4 regions of the Massilia sp. 01N410 genome follow, and region 1 is predicted to be linked to each of the others. Evidence: predicted binding sites of a transcription regulator. Region 1 holds the regulator's gene; each other region holds the start of a gene.

Region 1 (3,204 bases):
TCGCGCCAGGCCAGCAGGGTCTCCGTCAGTGCGCGCACCATCTCCAGCGACAGCGAGTTCAGGGCCTTGGGACGGTCGAGGGTAATGATGCCGGTGCCGCTGGCAACGCGGGTCTGCACGTATTCGCTCATGTTCTTTTATTTATTGAAATGGAAAACGGCATTGTAGCGCGGCCCGGAAAACGAAAAGGGCGCCAGATGCGCCCTTCCTTGCTTGTGCTGCGCCAGCGGAAGGATCACGCTGTAGCGGCAGCTTCTCCTCCATCGTTGGGTATGCGCTTGAGCGGTGTACTACTGTGATCCTGCAGCATCTGCTTGTACTTCTGCACCTGCCGGTCGAGCCGGTCCATCAGCATGTCGATCGCGGCGTACAAGTCGTGCGCGGCGCTGGCGACGTGAACGATCTTGCCGGCGAGGCGCAAGTTGATCTCGGCCTTCTGGCGTTTTTCTTTCTCGGTGAGATTGTCAATGCAGAGGATGACGTGGGAGTCGATCACTTGATCGAAATGGCGGGTGATGCGTTCGAGCTTGTTCTGTACGTATTCACGGATTGCCGGGGTTACATCGAGATGATGTCCGCTGATAGTGAGATTCATACACACTCCTTTGATGATGCGCTGCCTGTCGTACGCGCATACCACGCACCAGGGCAGCGTTGTTGCAAGAAGCTTGCTGCAAGAGCTTGCTGAAAGAGCTTGCTACAGAGATTTACGGAGGCTGACGGGAGGGATCTTCAGCGCCTCGCGGTATTTCGCTACCGTGCGGCGTGCGATAACCATTCCCTGTTCCCCTAGCATCTCCGCGATCTTGCTGTCGGATAAAGGGTTTTTGGGGTCTTCTGCTCCTGTGAGTTGTACGATGAGAGCCCGGATCGCGGTCGAGGAGGCTTCTCCTCCTGCCTCGGTCGCGACGTGACTCCCGAAAAAGTACTTCAACTCGAACATGCCGTGCGGCGTCAGCATGTATTTCTGAGTTGTGACACGAGAAATTGTGCTCTCGTGTAGACCTAGTGTATCAGCTATCTCACGTAAAACAAGGGGCCGCATGGCAACGGCGCCATGGGAGAAAAAGTTCCGCTGGCGCTCCACGATTGCTTGAGCTACCCGAAGGATAGTATCGAAGCGCTGGCGCATGTTTTTGATGAGCCATTTTGCTTCCTGCAACTGCGCCGCCAGCTGGGATTCCGATTTTCCCTGCTTCATCAAGGTGGCATACAGGCTGTTCACGCGCAGGCGCGGCATCACCTCGGGATTCAGCTGCACGCTCCAGCCGTCCTTCGCGCGGCGCACGATTACGTCCGGCACCACGAAGTCGGAAACGTCGGAAGCGAAGGCCGCGCCCGGATGCGGATTGCAATGGCGGATCACGGCCTGGGCTTCGCGCAGGTCTTCGTCGTCGCAGTCGAGGGCTTTCTTGAGCTTGTTGAATTCGCGCTGCGCGAACCAGGTCAGGTAGCGTTCGACGATGGTCAGCGCCATGCGCCGCGTGACCAGCGGCACGCCCGGCATGCGGCGGATCTGCAGCGCCAGGCATTCGGCGGCGCTGCGCGCGCCCACGCCGGGCGGGTCCATGCTTTGCACCAGCGCCAGCGCGGTGCGCAACTCCTCGAATTCCACTTCGAGTTCGGCCGGGAGGCGCGCATGCAGCTCGTCCAGGGTTTCTTCGAGGTAGCCGTTGTCGTCGAGGGTGTCGACGACGATCTCGACCAGCGCGCAATCGCGCGGCGACATGCAGGTCAGGCGTACCTGCTCCATCAAGTGTTCGCGCAGCGAGACCGGGCTGGCTTCCAGCTGCGGGCGGCCGTCCTCTTCCTCGCCGCCGCTGCCGCTGCCGGAACGGCCAGAATCGCCCCAGTCCATGTCGTGCTCGGCGCCGCCGGCATCGCCGTTGTCGCTGTCGCCGCCTTCGGCTTCGGCGCCACCGCCGCCATTGCCCTCCTCGCCCTGGCTGGACGAGGGCGGCGAGTCGGGCGTGGTGGAGGTCGACGCGCCGTTGTTGATCGCGCCGTCGGCCAGCAGGCGCACCGAGTGGTCGAGCGGATCGTCGAGGCGTTCGAGCAGCGGGTTGTCGCTGAGGACCTGTTCAATCTCCTGGTGCAGCTCGAGAGTGGACAGCTGCAGCAGCCGGATCGACTGCTGGAGTTGCGGTGTCAGCGCAAGGTGCTGTGAGGTCTTGAGTTGCAGCGTCTGTTTCATGACTACATCCGGAAATGTTCACCCAGGTAGACGCGGCGAACCGATTCATTGGCGATGATGTCGTCCGGGCGTCCCGACGCCAGCACCGCGCCCTGGTTGATGATGTAGGCACGGTCGCAGATGCCGAGCGTCTCGCGCACGTTGTGGTCGGTTATCAGGACGCCGATGCCGCGCTCCTTCAGGAAGCGCACGATGCGCTGGATCTCGATCACCGCGATCGGATCGACGCCGGCAAACGGCTCGTCCAGCAGCACGAAGCGCGGGTTGGTGGCGAGGGCGCGCGCAATCTCCACGCGGCGCCGTTCGCCGCCCGACAGCGACAGCGCCGGGTTCTCGCGCAGCTTCTCGATCTGCAGCTCGGCCAGCAGCTCGTTGAGGCGCTCCTCGATGCGGTTCTTGCCCAGCGGCTTGCCGTCCTCGCGCTGCAGTTCCAGCACGGCGCGGATGTTCTCCTCCACCGTCAGCTTGCGGAACACCGAGGCTTCCTGCGGCAGGTAGGACAGGCCCAGCATGGCGCGCCGGTGGATCGGCAGGCTGGTGATGTCGGTGCCGTTGATGACAATGGCGCCGGCGTCGGCCGGCACCAGGCCCACGATCATGTAGAACGAGGTCGTCTTGCCGGCGCCGTTCGGGCCGAGCAGGCCCACCACCTCGCCGCAGGCGACCTGCAGCGAAACGTCGCGCACCACCAGGCGCTTGCCGTAGCTTTTCTGCAGCCCCTTGGCCACCAGGGTGCTGCCGCCGCTCGCGATGGCGGCGGCGTCTGCGTGTACATCCATCATTGCTTTCCTGCTTCCGGTTGCCCGGCCGACGCAGTGCGGCGCGGATAAAAAGTAAAACTGGCGCGGGCCTTGCCGGGCCTGTCGACGCCGCTCGGGTCGTTCAGGTTCAGCAGGACTTCCTTGCGCGCATCGTAGGCGATGAATTCGCCGCCCATTTCACGCATCACGTTGCTGCCTTCCAGCTGCCTGATGGCGGCGTTCGAACTGAACTTGACGACCTCGGTGCGC
Region 2 (3,204 bases), on a different contig from region 1:
CCGGAAGAAATCGTCTTCGACGAGAACGAGGAAGGCCAGGCGCTCTACCTGGTGATGGCGGGCCGGGTCGAGATCAGCCGCGCCCACGAAGGCAGCCGCCGGCTGGTGAGCGAGCTGGGACCGGGCGGCTTCTTCGGCGACCTCGCCCTGCTCGACAACTCGCCGCGCAGCGCCCAGGCGCGCGCCGTCGAGCACTGCGAGCTGGCGGTGTTCTTCCGCGACGACTTCCTGGCGCTGATGGATACCGACGCCGTGATCGGCTACAAGATCTCGCTGGCGCTGGCGCGCCACATCGGCCAGCGCCTGCGCGAGCGTCTCGACGGCCGTCCGCAGCTGGAAGCGCTGTGATCGGCGGCCCCGTGGTCCGCGAGGAGCGCGCCGGACCGGTGGCCTGGACCGCGATCGTCGCCGTCACCTGCCTGCTGCTGGTGCTGCTCGAGCACATGCTGTGGCTGGTACTGCCCTTCATCTTCGGCACCGTGATGTACTTCACCCTGCTGGGGCCGATGCGGCGCCTGCTGCGCCTGGGCTTTTCGCGCAGCGTCTCGTCGATGCTGGTGTGCGCCGTGTTCTTCGGGCTCGCCACGCTGGCGGTCGCGGCCGCGCTGTCGTGGAGCAGCGGACCGGCGGAGGACAGCGCTTCCTGGAGCGAGACCCTGTCGCTGTACGCGAACGGCGGCGTGGCCTTCGTGCGCAACACGATGGCGCTGCTGGAAGCGAAATTCCCGCTGCTGGCCGAGATGCACCTGACCTCGCTGGTCAACAAGCGCTTCAAGGCCTTCACCGACAACTTCGCCCAGCGCTACCTGGCCACCATCCTGGTCACCGCGGCCGGCTGGCTGCCCTCGCTGCTGCTGGCACCCTTCCTTGCCTTCTTCTTCCTGCGCGACGGCCTGCGCTTCAAGAAATTCCTGGCGCGCGCGGTGCCGAACGCCTACTTTGAACGCACCCTGTTCCTGCTGCACGAGGTCGACCAGACCGCGCGCCGCTATTTCGAGGGCCTGCTCAAGCTGACCGTGCTCGACACCATCGTGCTGGGCTTCGGCCTGTGGGTGATCGGCGTGTCATCTCCGCTGCTGCTGGGCTTCATTTCCGCGCTGCTGGCCTGGGTGCCCTTCATCGGCTCGGTGGTCGGCTGCGTGATGGTGGTGATCGTCGCCGCCACCGACGCCCCCGTCAATCCGCTGGTGGCCTACGGCGCCATCGTCGTCTTCATCCTGGCGCGCCTGCTGGACGATTTCGTCTTCATGCCGATCACCCTCGGCCGCAGCCTGAAGATCCACCCGCTGATCGCGGTGCTGATGATCTTCATCGGCGGCGCCCTGTCCGGCGTGGCCGGCCTGATGCTGGTGCTGCCGCTGCTGGGCGTGGCGATGGTCATCGGAGAAACCCTGGGCCGCCTGATGACCAATCCACGGCTGCGGGCAAGGCACCGCTACGCAAGGCAGTTGCGGGAAAAACAGGCGAGCGAGGATCTGCTTGCCTGACGGCGACGTTCAACCCAGGCTGCATATTGTTGGTTATATTAAATTATTAACCAACTGTCGGAAAATTTGACGTCTGCTCATCCCTGGCACTCCCTTTCGATGGAAAATCAAGGACTTGGTTTAATGGTATGAATATTGCATTGCGTTTTGCGTCGAAATTCCTTCGGCAACCAAAAACAAAGAGGGAGCAAAATGACAACAAATCGCCATACCGCATTCCTTCGGAGTGCCATTTTCGCCCTGGCCTTCGTGGCCGCCGGCACGGCCAGCGCCGCTCCGATCTACTGGACCGATTGGCAGGGCGGCGACCTCGACACCGGTCCCGGCTTCAGGGCCCAGGGCACCATCACCACCGCCACCTCGACAGTCACCGTCACGTATACGAATGCTGCGGGCGTCGGTTTCTACCAGCCCAGCGGCGGTACCGACTACTGGGGGCCGCGCAACTCGACTTCGCCCTACACCAGCAGCGCAGTCGACAACGCGCCCACCGGCACCGACATCATCGCCTTGCAGTATGCGGGCAGCCAGACGCTGACCTTCTCGCAATCGGTCGCCAATCCGGTATTCGCCGTCGTCAGCCTGAACGGCAACGGCTACGCCTTCCTGAACCAGGACTTCGATATCCTCAGCTATGGCGCCGGCCTGGGAGCGGCCGCTCCAGGCAACCATAGCTGCGGCTTCTATGGCTGCGGCACCCTGACCAAGCAGGTAGTGGATCTCGGCGGCGGCAACACCGAATACCGGCTGATCGGCACCGGCGAGCCGCATGGCACCATCCGTTTCACCGGCACCTTCGACGCGCTGACCTGGCGCAGCCTGACTTCCGAATACTGGAATGGTTTCACCGTCGGCGTGGAGGGCACGGCGGACGAGGGTCCGCCGCCGAATGACGTGCCGGTGCCGGCGACCTGGCTGCTGATGGCCATCGGCAGCGCAGGCCTGGCTGCGGTCCGTCGCCGCAAGCCGGGCGTGTAGAGCCGGGCTCTACTTCCGCCCTGCCGCCTTCGGTTTGGTCTTGATGGTTGACAGGATGCCCGGCTTGGCCTTGCCCGGCGGCGCCACGAAGGGTGCTGGATCGTTGCGGCTGTTTCCACGCCCGTTGCGGCGGGTGGCCACCTCGATCACCCGGCCCTTCGGCGCGGCACCGCGGGACTCGGCCACCAGCGGCAGGGCCTTGCGCTCGCTACGCGGCGTGGCTTCCTGCTCGCTGCCGGGCGGCGGCACCAGGTGGCGCTCGCCGTTGCCGATCAGGTCGCCGCGGCCCATGCGTTTCAGGCCTTCGCGCAGCACCGGCCAGTTTTCCGGGTCGTAGTAGCGCAGGAAGGCTTTGTGCAGCTTGCGCGTCTTGCCGCTCTTGGCGGTGACGACTTCTTCCGAATCCTCGGTCACCTTGGCCAGCGGGTTCTTGCCCGTGTGGTACATGGTGGTTGCCATCGCCATCGGCGTCGGCGTGAAGGTCTGGACCTGGTCGAGGTGGAAGTTGTTCTTCTTCAGCCACAAGGCGAGATTCAGCATGTCCTCGTCGGTCGAACCCGGGTGGGCCGCGATGAAGTAGGGGATCAGGTACTGCTTCTTGCCCGCCTCCTTCGAGTACTTGTCGAACAGCGCCTTGAACTCGTCGTAGGTGCCGATGCCCGGCTTCATCATCTTCGACAGCGTGCCCTCTTCCGTGTGCTCCGGCGCGATCTTCAGCAGGCCGCCCACGTGGTGGGTG
Region 3 (3,204 bases), on a different contig from region 1:
CGTCAAGGGCAATGTGCTGGTCGCGATGGCGCAGGGCGCGCTGGGCGGCCTGATCTTCTGGATCCTGCACGTGCAGGCGCCATTGCTGTGGGCCGTGGTGATGGCCTTCCTGTCGCTGCTGCCGGCGGTCGGCGCCGCCATCGTGTGGGCGCCGGTGGCCGTGTACTTCCTGGTGACCGGCGCGATCTGGCAGGGCGTGGTGCTGATCCTCTTCTGCGTGTTCGTGATCGGCCTGGTCGACAATTTCCTGCGCCCCATCCTGGTCGGCAAGGACACCAAGATGCCGGATTACGTGGTGCTGCTGTCCACGGTGGGCGGCATGGCCCTGTTCGGCCTGAACGGTTTCGTGATCGGACCGGTGATCGCGGCGCTGTTCATCGCCGCCTGGGATTTGTTCTCGACAGCGGAAGAATTCCATCAGGAATAAGAGCGTCTGTACGAGATTGGGCCATCAAAAACGAGATCCTGTGAAAAGGATACTTGCAATCTTCTTGTTTGCTCTGGCGAGCACTGGTTCGGTTCCGATCCCATATCCTTGCTCGCCGAATTCAGAAATTTGAAGGCAAGACAGGAACCGGTTACAGGCAAATAAATCCCGGTTCGATTCGTTTGTCTACCTGTTCCCCACATCGAGTTTTTTGTATGATTTTGGCAGAGGATTCGCAAATGGGGTAATGCAGGGTCATTGAGACCCGGTTTGAACTTCTGCGTGTGTTTTATATGAAAAACCCCAAAAAGTGACACTCGACTTTTCGGGGTCCGTTCACCCTGCCGGGCAACCTGCAATTCGCTGACTATTTTTTACGGCGGCTGCTTGCGATGCCCAGTGCGCCAATGCCAAGCAAGGCCAGGCTAAAGGGCTCTGGAACCTCACTGGTATCGGCAGCAGCGACGGTAAGATTATCAATGCTGAAATGACTTCCGGTATTCGTCAGATGTACGCGATAAATGCCATCGAAACCCGCGAAGCCGGTGTCGGTATGAAGCGTAGTGCCAGACATGGCATAGCTGGCGACGAGATTGTTCGCAGCATCATAGGCCGTCCAGGTGCCAATTGCGCTGGAGCTGGCAAACGATACATCGACGGATACGAGGTTGAAAGCCTGGCCACCGAACGTAAAGTCATAGTCGGAATCGCCGAACCCGGCCGGATCCAGATGGAGTTGCCCGGCGCTGGGGTAGCCCCAGAAAACGCCACCGTTAGTCGATACTGCCGTTATGCCGTCTTCATTGTAACTCGCCAGCGTTACCTGATTACCCGGAATGCCGACGAAGGTCATAACTGCCGCAGACGCTGCACCGCTTACGCAGGCAAGCATCGAAGCGGCGAGTATCGCCTTTGCGATCTTTGCTTTCAAAAATTCCCCGTTTGCCCTGGTTTTCATTTGATCTCCTAAGTGAATGAATGTTGCGAAAAGTGCTCAGCAATATCCATGCCAAATAAAAAAAACCAGTTAAATCAAAAAGATATATCAATTCGGCGCAAATGAAAACCATAAGTGTAAAATAATTCGACGACTTCCAGTTATGAAAATCGGATATTCATAGCCAAATCAGCCCGAGCCGGGCCAGAAGCTGCCTCTCGATTCGCACTTCGTTTGGTCTTCAGTAAAAATCCTGCGGCGTCGATAATTCGGTGCAGGTGCGCTCGTTTAACCCAACTCAATCCGGATCCGCCTCCTGCAAACGGTGCGCATCCTTCGCCTCCAGCGTCATCCCGTAGATCCGTTTCAAATCCTGGATGCGGGACAGGCTCTCCTCGCCAAACGCGCTCTTCCCCTCGAAGGCATGCAGGACGATGCCCTCCACCAGGTCGCCGAGGCTCATGTCGTGGTATTCGGCCAGCCCCTTCAACACCTTCAGCATCCGCTTCTCGATGCGCAGGCCGGTCTGGACCCGCTCCACCGTCACTTTCTCAGCCATGCCTGCCTCCAGCGTTGACGAGGTCCGGCATGGCGAAGGTCTTGCGCGCGGCGCCGGAGGCCAGCAGCGCCGCCGAATAATAGCTGTCCAACAGCCCGCGCCGGCACAGCTCCGGGTGGGCGGCGATGAAGCCCTCCCAGTCGCCCGCACCGGACGACCGTTCCGCCACCAAGGCCATGAAGGCCACCGTCACGGTCTCGTGGTAGAGGTCCGGCTTGCCCAGCTTGCCGGCCAGCGCCTGCAGGCCGTCGCGCATCGCGATACAGGCTTCGAGGAAGGGACGTGAACGCAGCAGCAGGAAGGCGGCGCGCAGGTGGGCGCGGTGGTCGAATCCCGCCGGCGCGAGACGCCCGGCGACGAACGCGGCGATGAATTCCTGATCGGTCATGGCTGCCTCCAAAAATGGTCAATCATGTTACCAATGTACCAAAATAGCGTCAATATGAGACTGCCCTACAATATGAGTTCAACTTATAAGCATCACTGTTGTAGTTATGAGACGTTTAACTTATTGCCTCAGGTTGCCAGCTGGTAAATTCATGGAAATGCAATATTTTCCAAGGAGCCAGCACTTGAAACCCAACGCGATTCGTCAATCCCTTCTGCTCGCCTTTTACGGCAGCGCCGCCCTCGCCGCCATGCCGTCCGCCGCACTGGCCCAGAGCACGGCGCCGGCCGCTGCCGACGCCACCAATATCCAGAGCGTGAACATCGTCGGCTCGCGCCGCGTCGGCAACACCTCGGCCACCGATACCACGGTCCCGGTCGACTACATCCCGCTGACCAAGTCCGCCGAGCAAGGCGGCCAGTTCGACCTGGCCCAGACCCTGGCGAACATCTCGCCCTCGTTCAACTCGACCCGCCAGACCGGTGCTGACGGCGCCGACCTGGTCGACTCGGCGGCCCTGCGCGGCCTCGGCTCGGACCAGACCCTGGTGCTGGTGAACGGCAAGCGCCGCCACACCACCGCCCTGGTCAACCTGTTCGGCGCGCGCAACCGCGGCAATACCGGCACCGACATGAACGCGCTGCCGCTGCTGGCGATCAAGGACGTGCAGGTGCTGCGCGACGGCGCCGCCGCGCAGTACGGATCCGACGCCATCGCCGGCGTGATCAACGTCGAACTCAAGAAGAACCTGGGTTGCGAATCGATCGCCGGCTTCGGCGAGTACTCGAAGCACGACGGCAAGAACTGGCTGGCCTCGGCCTACTGCGGCATCGCGGTCGCCGATGGCGTACTCGGCATCACCGGCGAATACTATGACCGCGGCCGCTCCAACC
Region 4 (3,204 bases), on a different contig from region 1:
GCCTGGGCATGGGCACCGTGCTCGGCTACCTGGCCGCCGGCATCCTGATCGGCCCCTACGGCCTGAAACTGATTGCCAACGTCGAGGACGCCCTGCACTTCGCCGAGTTCGGCGTGGTGCTGCTGCTGTTCCTGATCGGCCTGGAACTCGAGCCGGACCGCCTGTGGGCGCTGCGCCGGCCCATCTTCGGCTGGGGCGGCGCGCAGGTGGTCGTGGTTGCCGCTGCCCTGTTCGGCGCCGCGCTGCTGGCCGGCGTCAACTGGAAGCTGGCCCTGATCGGCGGGCTCGGCCTGTCGCTGTCGTCGACCGCCATCGCCCTCGCCTCGCTGGAGGAACGCAACCTGATGCCGACCCCAGCGGGGCAGGCCGGCTTCGCGATCCTGCTGTTCCAGGACATCGCCGCGATCCCGATGATCGCCATCGTGCCGCTGCTCGGCATTCCCGACGAAGCCGGTTCGAGCGGCAACTTCTGGCTGGCCACCTTCAAGGTCGTCGGCGTGCTGGCCGGGATCATCGTCGGCGGCCGCTACCTGGTGCGTCCGCTGCTGCAGGTCATCGCCCGCACCGATACCCGCGAGATCTTCACCGCCTTCGCCCTGCTGCTGGTGATCGCGATCGCCCTGCTGATGCAGTGGATCGACATGTCGATGGCGCTCGGCTCCTTCATGGCCGGCGTGCTGCTGGCCGATTCCGAGTACCGCCACGCGCTGGAGACCGACCTCGAACCCTTCAAGGGCCTGCTGCTCGGCCTGTTCTTCATCGCGGTCGGCATGTCGGTCGATTTCGCCGTCTTCCTCGCCCATCCCGGGCTGATCCTGGGACTGGTGGCCGGCTTCCTGCTGATCAAGACCGCCGTGCTCTACATTCTGTCGCGGGTATTCGGCATGGCCCGCGGCCAGCACCTGCAGTTCGCCCTGCTGCTGTCCCAGGGCGGCGAATTCGCCTTCGTCGTGTTCGGCGCGGCCGCCACCGCACGCGTGTTCAGCGAAGATACCGCCTCGATGCTGGTGGTCGTGGTCGCACTGTCGATGGTGGTCACGCCGCTGGTGCTGATGGCCTACGACAAGCTGTCGGCCCGCCGCGAAGCCGCCGGCGCCAAGCCCGAAGCCGACGCCATCGAACCGAACGAGGACCATGTGATCGTTGCCGGCTTCGGCCGCTTCGGCCAGATCGTCGGCCGCTTCCTGAACGCGAACGGGGTCAAGCTGACGGTGCTGGACCACGACCCCGACCAGATCGAGGTGCTGCGCCGCTTCGGCTTCAAGGTCTTCTACGGCGACGCCACCCGCGCCGACCTGCTGCGCGCCGCCGGCGCCGCGCGCGCCCGAGCGCTGGTGGTGGCGATCGACGACATCGAAGACAGCCTCGACCTGGTCGAGACCGTGCGCCGCGAGTGGCCGGAACTGCAGATCTTCGCCCGCGCCCGCAACGTCACCCACTGGTACCAGCTGATGGACCGCGGCGTCACCATGATCGAAAGGGAGACCTTCGAATCGGCCCTGCAGCTGGGCCGCACCGTGCTCACGGCCGGTCTCGGCCATAACGCCTATCGCATCCGCCAGGCCGCGCTGAAGTTCCGGAAGCTCAATATCGCCAACGTGCAGGCGGTCTATCCCTACTATAAGGACCGCGAACAGTATGTGTCGATGGCCAAACGGGCGCGCGAAGAGCTGGAAGAGATGATTGCGCGCGATCGCCAAGCGCAGGAAGGCGAAACCCGGCATGACTGGGACTAGCCCGATGAATGTCGGATTTATTTACACAAATACATTCCATGTTCCGCTAAACAATTGATTTTTATAAGCAATTGTTTTATGGCACGGTATTTGCTAAGAGTCAATGGCGAGTCCACCATAAAAAAGGGAATGTTATGAAACCAAGCTACCTGAAAGCCTCCATGCTTCTTTGTGCCGTCCTCGGCGCTTTTGCCGCAGACGCGACTGCCTCGGTCATCGACAACACGTCGATCGTCTCCAGCATTTCTCCGTTTGGCTATCCCGACACAGCCACATACGGCCAGACCTTCACGGTCGGTGCCGATAATGTGTTGAACAGCTTCTCGATGTACCTGTACGGCAATAACCAGTCACTCGATTTCCGCGGCTATGTGGCCGGCTGGGACGGCAGCAAGGCCACCAGCATTCTCTACACGAGCCCAACACGCTCGGTGACCCCTGGCCAGGGGCTGATGGAATTCTCCTTCGACACCGGCTCCCTGAGCCTGACGGCGGGCCAGAAATATGTGATGTTCCTCTCGGTCTCCGACCTCGGCACCCAGGGATACAGTACCTACAACATGCCTGCGACGAACAACAGCTATGCCGGTGGCGATTTCGTCTATTTCAATAACGGCTTGGACTTCGGAGCGCTGACGACCCAGTCCTGGGAGTGCCGCGAGTGCGGCTTCGGCGACGTCGCATTCAAGGCAGCGTTTTCGCCGTCGACCGGCGATGTCCCGGAGCCGGCGTCGCTGGCCTTGCTGGGATTGGGCTTCGCCGGCATGGCTGCCCTGCGCCGCAAAGCGTAATCATTGCGATCGCCGACCGGAAGCCCGCCACGTGCGGGCTTCCTTGTTCAGGACACTATCATATCTTTCAGGCAGTTTTTTCCGGCGCCCCACGTTAGCATCCTGTCCACCTGCCCCGCAGCGCATGCGGCGGCTTCGATCACGAACCAGGAGACAAGATGCAGCTCACTATGCTTTCCCGCCGTTTCACCCTCAAGGCCGCCACAGCGGTGGCAGCCCTCGCCCTCCTCGGCGCATCCGCTGGCGCCTGGGCCGCGCCCTTCGAATCGACCCGCATCACGGTCCGCACCGAAGGCGCCGGACCGGACGTGATCCTGATTCCCGGCCTGAACTCCTCGCCGCGCGTCTGGGCCGAAATGATCAAGGCCGTGCCCGGCTACCGCTACCACCTGGTGCAAGTCTCGGGCTTCGCCGGCCAGCCGAAAGGCGGCAACGCCGACGGTCCGGTCGCCGCGCCGGTGGCCGAAGACATCGACCGCTACATCAGGGAAGCCGGCCTGAAGCAGCCGGCCGTGATCGGCCACTCGATGGGCGGCACGATCGGCATGATGCTGGCCGCGCGCCATCCGGCCGACCTGTCGCGCCTGATGGTGGTCGACATGGTGCCCTTCCTGGGCATGTTCTTCGGCGGCCCCGGCGCCACCGTCGCCAGCGTCGAGCCGATTGCTGACCGCATC

Evidence for each region. The regulator sigma-54, encoded in region 1, starts transcription at its own class of promoters, with help from an activator protein. The targets are predictions, from matches to a motif close to TGGCANGNAANCTGCTTT.
Region 2: a site for sigma-54 is predicted at 1,612-1,629, ahead of AC1DOP_RS16110 (PEP-CTERM sorting domain-containing protein). Genes of this name have one in related genera too.
Region 3: a site for sigma-54 is predicted at 1,422-1,439, ahead of AC1DOP_RS20435 (PEP-CTERM sorting domain-containing protein). Genes of this name have one in related genera too.
Region 4: a site for sigma-54 is predicted at 1,816-1,833, ahead of AC1DOP_RS11670 (PEP-CTERM sorting domain-containing protein). Genes of this name have one in related genera too.

Annotation. Positions count from the first base shown of each region.
Region 1 covers NZ_JBFTRV010000010.1:72,277-75,480, forward strand. Annotated here, with positions in the region: gene AC1DOP_RS15050 (enoyl-CoA hydratase/isomerase family protein) at 1-131, opposite strand, end outside; gene hpf (ribosome hibernation-promoting factor, HPF/YfiA family) at 236-595, opposite strand; gene AC1DOP_RS15060 (RNA polymerase factor sigma-54) at 698-2,194, opposite strand; gene lptB (LPS export ABC transporter ATP-binding protein) at 2,197-2,973, opposite strand; gene lptA (lipopolysaccharide transport periplasmic protein LptA) at 2,973-3,204, opposite strand, start outside.
Region 2 covers NZ_JBFTRV010000011.1:90,053-93,256, forward strand. Annotated here, with positions in the region: gene AC1DOP_RS16100 (cyclic nucleotide-binding domain-containing protein) at 1-348, shown strand, start outside; gene AC1DOP_RS16105 (AI-2E family transporter) at 345-1,487, shown strand; gene AC1DOP_RS16110 (PEP-CTERM sorting domain-containing protein) at 1,680-2,465, shown strand; gene AC1DOP_RS16115 (YgiQ family radical SAM protein) at 2,475-3,204, opposite strand, start outside.
Region 3 covers NZ_JBFTRV010000017.1:24,123-27,326, reverse strand. Annotated here, with positions in the region: gene AC1DOP_RS20440 (AI-2E family transporter) at 1-427, shown strand, start outside; gene AC1DOP_RS20435 (PEP-CTERM sorting domain-containing protein) at 795-1,385, opposite strand; gene AC1DOP_RS20430 (hypothetical protein) at 1,663-1,923, opposite strand; gene AC1DOP_RS20425 (hypothetical protein) at 1,916-2,311, opposite strand; gene AC1DOP_RS20420 (TonB-dependent receptor plug domain-containing protein) at 2,562-3,204, shown strand, end outside.
Region 4 covers NZ_JBFTRV010000007.1:87,396-90,599, reverse strand. Annotated here, with positions in the region: gene kefC (glutathione-regulated potassium-efflux system protein KefC) at 1-1,736, shown strand, start outside; gene AC1DOP_RS11670 (PEP-CTERM sorting domain-containing protein) at 1,871-2,527, shown strand; gene AC1DOP_RS11665 (alpha/beta fold hydrolase) at 2,686-3,204, shown strand, end outside.